DNA from 3 places in the Brevibacillus sp. 1238 genome. Region 2 is predicted to be linked to each of the others. Evidence: riboswitches for the same ligand, from Rfam matches in the RefSeq annotation. Region 2 holds a riboswitch; each other region holds the start of a gene.
The links. A riboswitch is a leader RNA that binds a small molecule or an ion and turns the genes downstream of it on or off. The one in region 2 is predicted to bind S-adenosylmethionine.
Positions count from the first base shown of each region.

Region 1: it holds a riboswitch for S-adenosylmethionine, as region 2 does, so the genes downstream of both, mtnK (S-methyl-5-thioribose kinase) here and M2298_RS08505 (homoserine dehydrogenase) in region 2, are expected to answer to the same signal.
Region 3: it holds a riboswitch for S-adenosylmethionine, as region 2 does, so the genes downstream of both, M2298_RS22545 (sugar ABC transporter substrate-binding protein) here and M2298_RS08505 (homoserine dehydrogenase) in region 2, are expected to answer to the same signal.

Region 1 covers NZ_JARXWC010000004.1:329,209-332,417, reverse strand. The annotation lists gene M2298_RS12530 (anti-sigma factor) at 1-893, shown strand, start outside; SAM riboswitch class I at 986-1,131, shown strand; gene mtnK (S-methyl-5-thioribose kinase) at 1,281-2,510, shown strand; gene mtnA (S-methyl-5-thioribose-1-phosphate isomerase) at 2,507-3,209, shown strand, end outside.
Region 2 covers NZ_JARXWC010000003.1:196,263-199,471, forward strand. The annotation lists cobalamin riboswitch at 7-204, shown strand; SAM riboswitch class I at 905-1,010, shown strand; SAM riboswitch class I at 1,159-1,269, shown strand; gene M2298_RS08505 (homoserine dehydrogenase) at 1,349-2,611, shown strand; gene M2298_RS08510 (hypothetical protein) at 2,645-2,797, opposite strand; gene M2298_RS08515 (CapA family protein) at 2,899-3,209, opposite strand, start outside.
Region 3 covers NZ_JARXWC010000012.1:119,542-122,750, forward strand. The annotation lists gene M2298_RS22540 (ATP-binding protein) at 1-1,071, opposite strand, end outside; SAM riboswitch class I at 1,271-1,391, shown strand; gene M2298_RS22545 (sugar ABC transporter substrate-binding protein) at 1,516-2,535, shown strand; gene M2298_RS22550 (sugar ABC transporter ATP-binding protein) at 2,613-3,209, shown strand, end outside.

The DNA of each region.
Region 1 (3,209 bases), on a different contig from region 2:
ACGGATGGGTAGGGTCGTCGATGCACGATGATCTGCACCGGGTAGCGAAGGACATGGTCAATTTTACGCAGCCGGGTGTCAGCGTGGGCAGCAGCGGCGCGCAGGTGGGACTGCTGTACGGCAGCATCCAGATGGAGCTTCGCGAGCGAGTAGGGGCGGACATCAAAAACGCAGGCCGCTTTGAAAGCACCAACGTGTTGTGGAACGTCAACGCCAAGCCGCAATGGACCAACGGAGTGAGGGAGCAAAAGCTGTTTTTCCGCTATCCGCTTCAAAGCGGGCAAAAACCGGACGCAGACGAACTGGCGCATTGGCGCACGCCAGCCTGGACGACTTTGGAGAAGCTCCCCGAAGGAACCGTTGCCCAGTTGGCTGTCTCTTTTGCTGATTTTTTGACGTACGAGCAGTATTATGAGCGAATCTCCCGCTACATCAGCTCCGCCAACCAGGATACGGTCTGGTTGGCAGTGGACACCGGAGTGGAAGCCAGGCACGAAGACCAAAAAGACGGCTACCTGCTCTTGGGGCCGGGAGAAGCATGGGGATTTGCGGAGCACGAGCTGAATTACGGAGCGGCTCCGATTCAGGTCAACGGAGAAGGAAGCCGACGGATGGCAGCCTTTTTGGGGGAAATGGCCTACCTTGTCGAGCAAAAAAGCCTCGCGCGCGACATGGGACAATATTTGGTCTCGCGAAGCGATCCGCAAGTCGAGGAGCGCTATCGCTACTTGCAGGAAAAAGGCGTTCGCCTCTACGGAGCAGTCCTGACCGGACCGACGAAGGAACTGCTCAAACTCAAGGATGAGAAGTCGATTACCGCTGCCTTTGTCGGCCAAATTGACTGGTGGAACTGGGATCGCCCGGCTGCTTCCGGCACTCAGCACGTCTGGTAGGAGAGAAGCGCGGTTTGCGAAAAAAGGGTGTTGACATCGTGGAACGGCAGGTTGTATGATTCAAACTAAATCAAAACCGCATACGTTTGGATACCTTATCCAGAGAAGGTGGAGGGACTGGCCCGATGATACCCGGCAACCGACACGACGCTATTTCAACGCGAGCAGCGGCTGAAACAAAAAGCGACGTGCACGGTGCTAATTCCTGCAGAAACAAAAGTGGTCTGGAAGATAAGGGGGACATGACACGTTTATTATACGTGGCGACAGCGACCTCTTTTCTTCGGGAAAGAGGTCTTTTTTGTGCGTTTGGACACGGATTCCTGACCATTTTGTCATTCCGTTCGAGATAGAGAAAAAAACGATTTGTGAGGGGAGTAATCAATCATGGCATACCGCGCATTGACTGAGCAGGAAGCAGTAGAGTACGTAAAAGGCTTGCCGGGTCTGTTTACAGAAGGAGCAGAGCTGACCAGCCGCGAAATCGGTGACGGGAATCTGAACCTCGTGTTCGATATCCAGGAGCCGGCTACCGGAAAAAAAGTCATCGTGAAGCAAGCGTTGCCGTTTGCGAGAGTCGTGGGAGAATCATGGCCGCTGACGATTGACCGTGCCCGCATCGAGAGTGAAGCGCTCCGCATCCAGCACAAATACGTGCCTGACCTGGTGCCGGAAGTATACCACTTCGATCAGGAGCTGGCGCTGACGGTGATGGAGAACGTAGGCGACCACGTCATCATGCGCAAAGGCTTGATTGAGGGCAAGCGCTACCCGCTTTTTCCGAAGCAGATCGGACGTTTTCTCGCGCAAACCTTGTTCTACACATCCGATTTGGGGGCGCATCCGTACGACAAAAAAGCGCTAGTCGGAACATTCATAAATCCGGAATTATGCAAAATCACAGAAGATCTCGTCTTTACCGACCCGTATGAAAATGCGCCGACCAACGACTTTAACCCGCTGATCCGCAAAGAAGTAGAGGCCATCTGGAACAACAAGCCGCTCAAGCTGGAAATCGCCAAGCTGAAATTCGATTTCCTGACTCGCGCAGAAGCACTTTTGCACGGCGATTTGCACACAGGCAGCATCTTCATCACCGAGAGCAGCCTGAAAGCGATCGACCCCGAATTTGCCTACTACGGGCCGATCGGTTTTGACATCGGTGCCGTTATCGCCAACCTGCTGCTCAACTACGCCGGTCAGCACGGCTTGCAAAATGACCAAGGAGAACGCGACTCCTACCGCGAATACTTACTGGAAACGGTTGAAGATGTCTGGAACGAATTTGTTTCCCAGTTTGTCCAGCTCTGGCACAAGCAGGCTAAAGAACGCAGCGCTCATGTCGAGGGCTTGTGGCAAAGCTACGTGAAACGACTGATTCAGGATACGGCAGGCTATGCCGGATGCAAAATTTTGCGCCGTGTGATCGGCCTGGCAGGAGTGGCTGATCTGAATGCCATCGCAGACGCCGAAAAACGCGCCGAAGCAGAACGACTGGCGCTGGCGATCGGGGAAGCGCTGATTCTCGGACGCAACGACATTGAGGAATCGACAGACATCACGGACATCGTCCGCAACGTAACCGCACGCTACTATCAGGAGGCAACGACAGTATGACAACCAGTACACAAACAACGCCAGTCAAGTGGGAAGACGACGTACTCGTTTTGCTTGATCAGACGCGTTTGCCAGTAGAAACGATTTATTTGCAGCTGACGACCGCCGAACAAGTATGGGGCTCGATTCGCCGCCTGGAAGTGCGCGGAGCACCGGCAATCGGCATGGCCGCCGCCTACGGACTGTATTTGGGAATCCGCGGCAGCGAAGCGCAAACGTATGAACAGTTTTGGCAAGAGCTGAACAGCCAGGCAGACTATTTGGGAACGTCCCGGCCAACTGCTGTGAATCTGTTCTGGGCGCTTGACCGGATCAAAGCACGCGTGCAACAAAACTCCGCCTTGCCCGTTGACGAGCTGAAAAAAGCTGTGCTCGACGAAGCACTGGCGATTCAAAAAGAAGACGCAGAAGTATGTCGCACGATCGGCGAACATTTGCTGACGCTGTTGCAAGACGGCATGGGCGTGCTTACACACTGTAATCCGGGTGCGCTGGCTACTGCTGCATACGGTACGGCTACCGCTCCTTTCTATTTGGCAAAAGAACGCGGGTGGGATTTGAAAGTATACGCCGACGAGACGCGCCCCGTATTGCAAGGCGCTCGCCTGACCGCCTATGAATTGCAGCAGGCTGGGATTGACGTCACCTTGATTTGCGACAACATGGCAGCTATGGTCATGTCGCAAGGCAAAGTGCAGG
Region 2 (3,209 bases):
TTTCCAATTTCATATGTGGGAACAGGTTCCTTGAGGTATATCGCCGCAAGGATAATAGGGAAGCTCGGTGCAAATCCGACACGGTCCCGCCACTGTAAGAGGGGAGTTTTGCGCATACAGGCCACTTGTCCAGACTTGGATGGGGAAGGCAGCGCCAGACGATGATCCCAAAGTCAGGAGACCTGCCTGTTTCGACGACACTGATGGACCTACGGGAGATAGGGAGGTGTTAGAGGACTCGCCATGACAGCAGGGGGACGAATACGTTTCTCTTTGCTTGCGCATTTTCTAACGATCGTATCGGTCGTCGGAAAATGCTTTTTTTGTTTGGGGGATTGGTGTGGTCTGTCGAAGGGGGCAACTTGTCTCGAAATTGATGCGATTAATCGAGGCGCTGGAGTAGCTTCGCGATAGAAGCGGCTAAAATCGAAAGAGCTGAGCTGAAGCTGCCTCTCGCTTGCAGCGGTTCGTCGAATGGACCAGGGCGTCTCGCGGTTGATCTACCTGTCAAAGAGGCTACGATGACTCGCGATTAAATTCAACTTGACTAGATCTTGTACGAATGTGAGGGATCGCAAGCTTGCGAACCGGAGCCTTTTTAAGGATATCGTTGCCAGATTGTCGCCGTGAAAAAGGAGGGAGTGGCGTGGTTCAGCTTTTCATATGTCCATGGTGCGGCTATGTTGAAGAAAAAGAGGTGCCAGAGGAAAGCGAAGCAGGAATCGTTACGTGCGCTTGCTGCAACATGGCAGAAGTGGAAAGTGTGTTTGCGCGTGGAAACGGCTGCTTTGCTGAGGGGGTTGCCGTTCTGTCTTCCTGCTTGCGAGTCTTGTCAGCAAACAAAAAGAATTGTGTTGACGAATGCATTGGAATTTCTTAGAATAGGCTCAATAGCAAATCATAGTTCTTATCCAGAGAGGTGGAGGGTCTGGCCCGATGAAGCCCGGCAACCGTTGCTTTTGCGACAAGGTGCCAATTCCTGCGGGACGTTTCGTCTCGATAGATAAGAAGCGGGTGCCTCGTAGCAGTCAAGACGAACCTTCTTCTTAGCGGAGAAGGTTTTTTGATGTATGAAAAAGTGGGAACGAGGCAAACATTTGCCCAATTTCAAAGACAAGAGAGAACTGACATCTAGCAAAGAACAAAAATTCATAGTTTTCTTTATCTAGAGAGGTGGAGGGACTGGCCCGATGAAGCCCGGCAACCGTTACGCAGTTTGTGACAAGGTGCCAATTCCTGCAGGACGAAAATCGTTCTGGGAGATAAGGAGAAGGACCTTGATGCCAAACCTTCTTCTTAGCAAGAAGGTTTTTCTTATTTTTCCAAAACATGACATGAGGTGGTAATAATGAGCGCAGGTGTAATCAAAGTAGGATTGCTGGGATTGGGAACAGTAGGGGGCGGCGTCATCAAAACGATTCGCTCGCAACAGGAGAAGCTGGCGCAGCGGTTGGGCAAACGGATCGAGATTGTCAAAGCATTGGTTCGCGATTCGGAAAAAGAACGGGCGGTTCAGGTTGATCCTGCGCTTTTGACTACCGATTTTGAGGATGTGCTAAAAAGCGATGTGGACATTGTCGTGGAGGTAATGGGCGGTGTCGAGCCTACGTATGATTACGTGCGTGCCCTGATTGAAAAAGGCTGCCATGTGGTAACGGCGAACAAAGAGCTGCTCGCCAAACGCGGCCCTGAGCTTGTCGATCTGGCTAACCAGCATCAGGTGCATCTGGCTTATGAAGCGAGCGTAGCTGGCGGGATTCCGATTTTGAGTGTGCTGCGGCAGTTTTTGCGCACAAATGACATCCAAGGAGTTCGCGGTATTCTCAACGGGACGACGAACTTCATCTTGACGAAAATGGAGGCGGAACAGCTCTCTTATCAGGAAGTGCTGAAGCAGGCGCAGGAGCTGGGCTATGCGGAAGCTGATCCGCGTTCGGATGTGGAAGGTTTCGATGCCATGTACAAATTGTACATTCTCGCGCAGCTTGTGTACGGGGAGTCGTTGCCGCTTGCGGATGTCGTGCGTAAAGGAATCGCCGATTTGTCTGCCGGACACATCCGGATCGCAAGCGAGCTGGGTTACCGGATCAAGCTGATTGCCCAGGCACAAAAAGCCGAGCAAGGCATCCGCCTATCGGTTCAGCCGACTGTGCTGCCCATTGCCCATCCGTTGGCGCAAATCCAGGATGCGTTCAATGCGGTGCAGCTCTCCGGGAACATCGTGGGCGACCTGTTGTTTACGGGCCGGGGTGCAGGCGAACTGCCGACCGCAAGCGCTGTCGTTGAAGATTTGGCTTACTTGTTGACCCAGCCATTTACGCCGCATCCTGTTTGGACAGAAAAAAATGCCGCGGCTCAGTTGGAGCAAGGGCAAGACGAACGGGTGCTGTGTTATTTGGAAGGCTCGTGTATCGCCGCCACACCTGATCGCGTGCTGCATTTCTTGCGGGAGGCTGGCGTGAACGTGACGAAATTGAAGGTGCAATTCGACTTGGGCGGTGTGCTGCGCGCGGGCTTGATCGTTACAGGTATTCGCGCAGAGCATGAGCAAGTGCTGAAAAGTGACTTCGGACTTTCCGTGCGCTGCTTCCCGCTGATCGAATCGGCATAGCTCGCAGTCTGTCTAGATCAGCGCTGATCCTTTCTACTTGCTTTTTTTATCCGAGAGCTGTTGATCGGTATCTGAAGGCCCGTTTTTCTGATTGCCGGGGAAGACGACTTTTTCCCATTTGGTCATGAAATAACTGCAGAGTATAATAAGGCCGATCGCCGATACGGTGATAATCAATCCGGTCATATGTGCCGCCTCCTTTTCGCTGGAAAAAGTGGTTCTACTATGGTCTACGAAAGCAATATGGAAAAGTTTCGCCAAAAAAGGCAACGGGCACGCCTCATTTATCATGAGCGTGCCTGTACGTGACCATCGGCTTCAATCTGAACGTTTTCCGACAGTGATTCGATTCGTTGCAGAAGCGCTGCCCCATCCGTGTCATTCATCGGTACCGCTCGTCCCAGCTCGGCATGGAACGGGAGCATCGTCAGTTCACAGGAAGCGTCTTTTGTGCAGCTTGCTTGCAGTACCATCGTCTGCCACGTTTTTGGCTCCGTCGAGCGGGTGAAAATGAAATTGCCCAAACTGTAGGCAATCCACTTGCCGTTGTAGCGTTCAAAGCCTTGCAGGACGTGAGGATGACCACCGACGATCAAGT
Region 3 (3,209 bases), on a different contig from region 2:
CCCGATGCCGTTGTCTTTGATGATCAGCATGGCGTTGCTTTTCTCAATGAACAGCGAGAGGGACACTTTGCCGTTGACCGTCTCCTCACAAGCTTCGATCGCATTTTTGATGAAGTTGACCAAGACTTGTTTGAACTCGTCGGGATTGGCCAGGATCGTGACAGGCTTTTCATAAGCTTGCAGCTCCAGCTCGACATTGTGCATATTGGCAAAAGGCAGCATGACTTCCCGCACGACGTAAAGCTGGTCGCATACGTTGATTAGCTCGGTGCGCTCCTTGAGCGGCTTGGACAAAGCGAGATACTCGGTCAGGATCGCTTCCGTCCGCTGGATTTCGTCCATGCTGATGCGGATGTACTGATCGGTTTTCGTAATATTTTCAGGATTTTCCTGGATCAGGCGCAAAAATCCTTTGACCGCTGTGAGCGGATTTCTCACCTCGTGAGCAAGCGATGCGGCGACATGGCTCATCGTTTCGATTTTTTCATTTTGGGCGTGTCGAATAAACAGTTCTTTGTCGGATACGCACTTGCTAAATAGCGACAACAAAAGCCAAATTCCGACAAAGTTTTGAACGGGGATCACGAACAAGTAGTAGGCAGGATGATGGGATACATAGGTGGGAAAGTATAGATAGGTCAACCCCAAAGCTACCAGGGAAAAGAGCGCGCCCGTCAAAAAAATATACAGTGTTTTCCGATAACTGGCTTTGTAACGCCGATACATCAGGAGGGAGATGGAAAAGGTGACAACCAGGGCAAGCAGCGCGAGCCAGATGCCTTCACCACCCAAATAATAGCGGTATAGCGCGGACTCGATCAGCAAGACCAGCGCGATCCGCACTCCCCCATAGACTAGGGCAAAAAATACGATGATGTGCCTGATATCGAAAATCACGCCTTCCGAGACGCTGGTCGCGAAGGTCATGGCCAGAAACATGCAAATCGAGCTGGTCACAAGAATGAAAGCGCGGCTGTAATTGCGCATTCGGTCGCGGTAATAAATATTGAACAGGACAAATGGCGTCAGAGCAAAAAACATCTGCAAAATTACTTCTTTTAGTAGAATCATCGGACATCCCCATCGCAAATTTGCATGGCTGCTTCAATCTACGATATTTCGACAAGAGCCTACACGATTCCTCCAAAATTTGGACGCGCCGACGGAATAAATTTAAAGGAGAAAAGTTTTAAAAACCTAGTTGACAGATGGGTAAAACACGGATTATAGTCTCTATATACTAATACAAAGGTTTCGAAAATAATAACTACTCTTATCCAGAGAAGGCTGAGGGAATGGCCCTATGACGCCCGGCAACCTAGCTGGCAAGATCAATGTCTTGCGAGCCAAGGTGCTAACTCCAACAGGTAGCGATACCTGACAGATAAGAGGCGCGAATCTTGTCGATCAAGCCTCTTTCATCTGTTGAAAGAGGCTTTTCCTTTTGGAAAGGGAAGGTCGTCGCCTCCTCAGCTTGCAGCACAACAAGGAACAAAGAAAAAGGGGGATTTTTCGATGAAAAAGAAACTGGGCCTTATCACATCACTCGTACTGGCAGTATCGGTGGCCTTGACCGCGTGCGGCGGCGGAGCCGATACGAAAAACACGGCGGCAAACGGCGCTTCCGGCGAAAAAGCGAAGCGGATTGCCCTGATCATGCGCCAAAATGTAGGAACGTTTTCGGCTCAATACATTAACGGTGTGAAGCAGGAAGTCGAGAAAAACGGCGGAGAGCTGACAGTATTCAACGCAGATACGGATTTGTCGAAAATGGCGTCGAATCTTGACGCTGCGGTCAACCAAAACTTCGACGGCATCCTGATCGACCACGGTACAGCGGAAGCGTTGCAACAAGGTACGCAAAAAGCTGTCGACAAAAAAATCCCGGTCGTTCTGTTCGACACAGACATCAAGCTGCCTGGCGTGCCGATTGTTGAGCAAGACGACAACAAGCTGGCAGAACTGAGCCTGGAAAAGCTGGCGGCAGATTCCGGCGGCAAAGGCAACATCGTGAAAATTTGGGTGGCAGGCTTTGCCCCGATGGAAAAACGTCAGGTGACTTATGAAGCGTTCCTGAAAAAATATCCGGATATCAAGGAAGTCGCCGCTTTCGGTTCCGCGACAAACAACACGGCGCTGGATACCCAAGCACAGATGGAAGCCATCCTGAAAAAATATCCGAACAAAGGCGACATCACGGCTGTATGGGCATCTTGGGATGAATTTGCCAAAGGGGCAACCCGTGCGATCTTGCAAGCAGGCCGCACAGAAATCAAAGTATACGGCATCGACCTGAGTGATGAAGACCTGCAACTGATCCAGGAAGCAAATTCGCCATGGGCAGCGACTGCAGCCGTAGATCCATCGAACATCGGACGCACTCACGCAGCGGCTATTTTCCAAAAAATCAAAGGCGAGCAAGTGCCAGACAGCGTGAAGCTGAATCCGGTGCTGGTGAAACAAGAAGATTTGCCTAAGGACAAAAAAGTGACAATGGGCGACTTGTCCCAGTACGTGAAAGAGTGGGGCAAGTAAGCATATAAAGCTGGTTGATTTGGCTATTCCCGTTGATCAGTCAACGGGAATCTTGCTTATTTAAGGGGGGGCGAAAAGTGTCCAGCTTGCAGATGAAAGGGATTGTGAAGCAGTTCTCCGGCGTTCCTGCGCTGCGTTCGGTCGATTTTGAGGTCAAGGCTGGCGAGGTTCATGCGCTTTTAGGAGCGAATGGAGCGGGGAAAAGTACCTTGATGAAAATTTTGACGGGCGCGTATCAGTCTGACGGGGGGAGCATCACGATTGACGGCAAAGAGGTGTCGATCCAATCGCCCCAGGATGCGAAAGCTTTAGGCATCCAGTGCGTGTACCAGGAAGTGGATACGGCGCTGATCCCGTACTTGAGCGTGACGGAAAACATTTTGCTCGATCAGATTGTCTCGGCAGGCCGCAAAGGATTCATGAACTGGCCGAGCTTGCACAAGGAAGCGGAAAGCATTTTGCAGAGCTTCGGCTTTTCCATCCCTGTGCGCATGCTCGTCGAGGAATGTACGCTGTCCGAAAAGCAACTGATCCTGATTGCCCGCGCGACCGTGCAAAAAGCGAAGTACGTCATTTTTGACGAACCGACAGCTCCGTTGAGCACGAAGGAGAGCGAGCGGCTGTTTCTCATCATTGACCAGTTGAAAAAAGCGGGTGTCGGGATTATTTACATT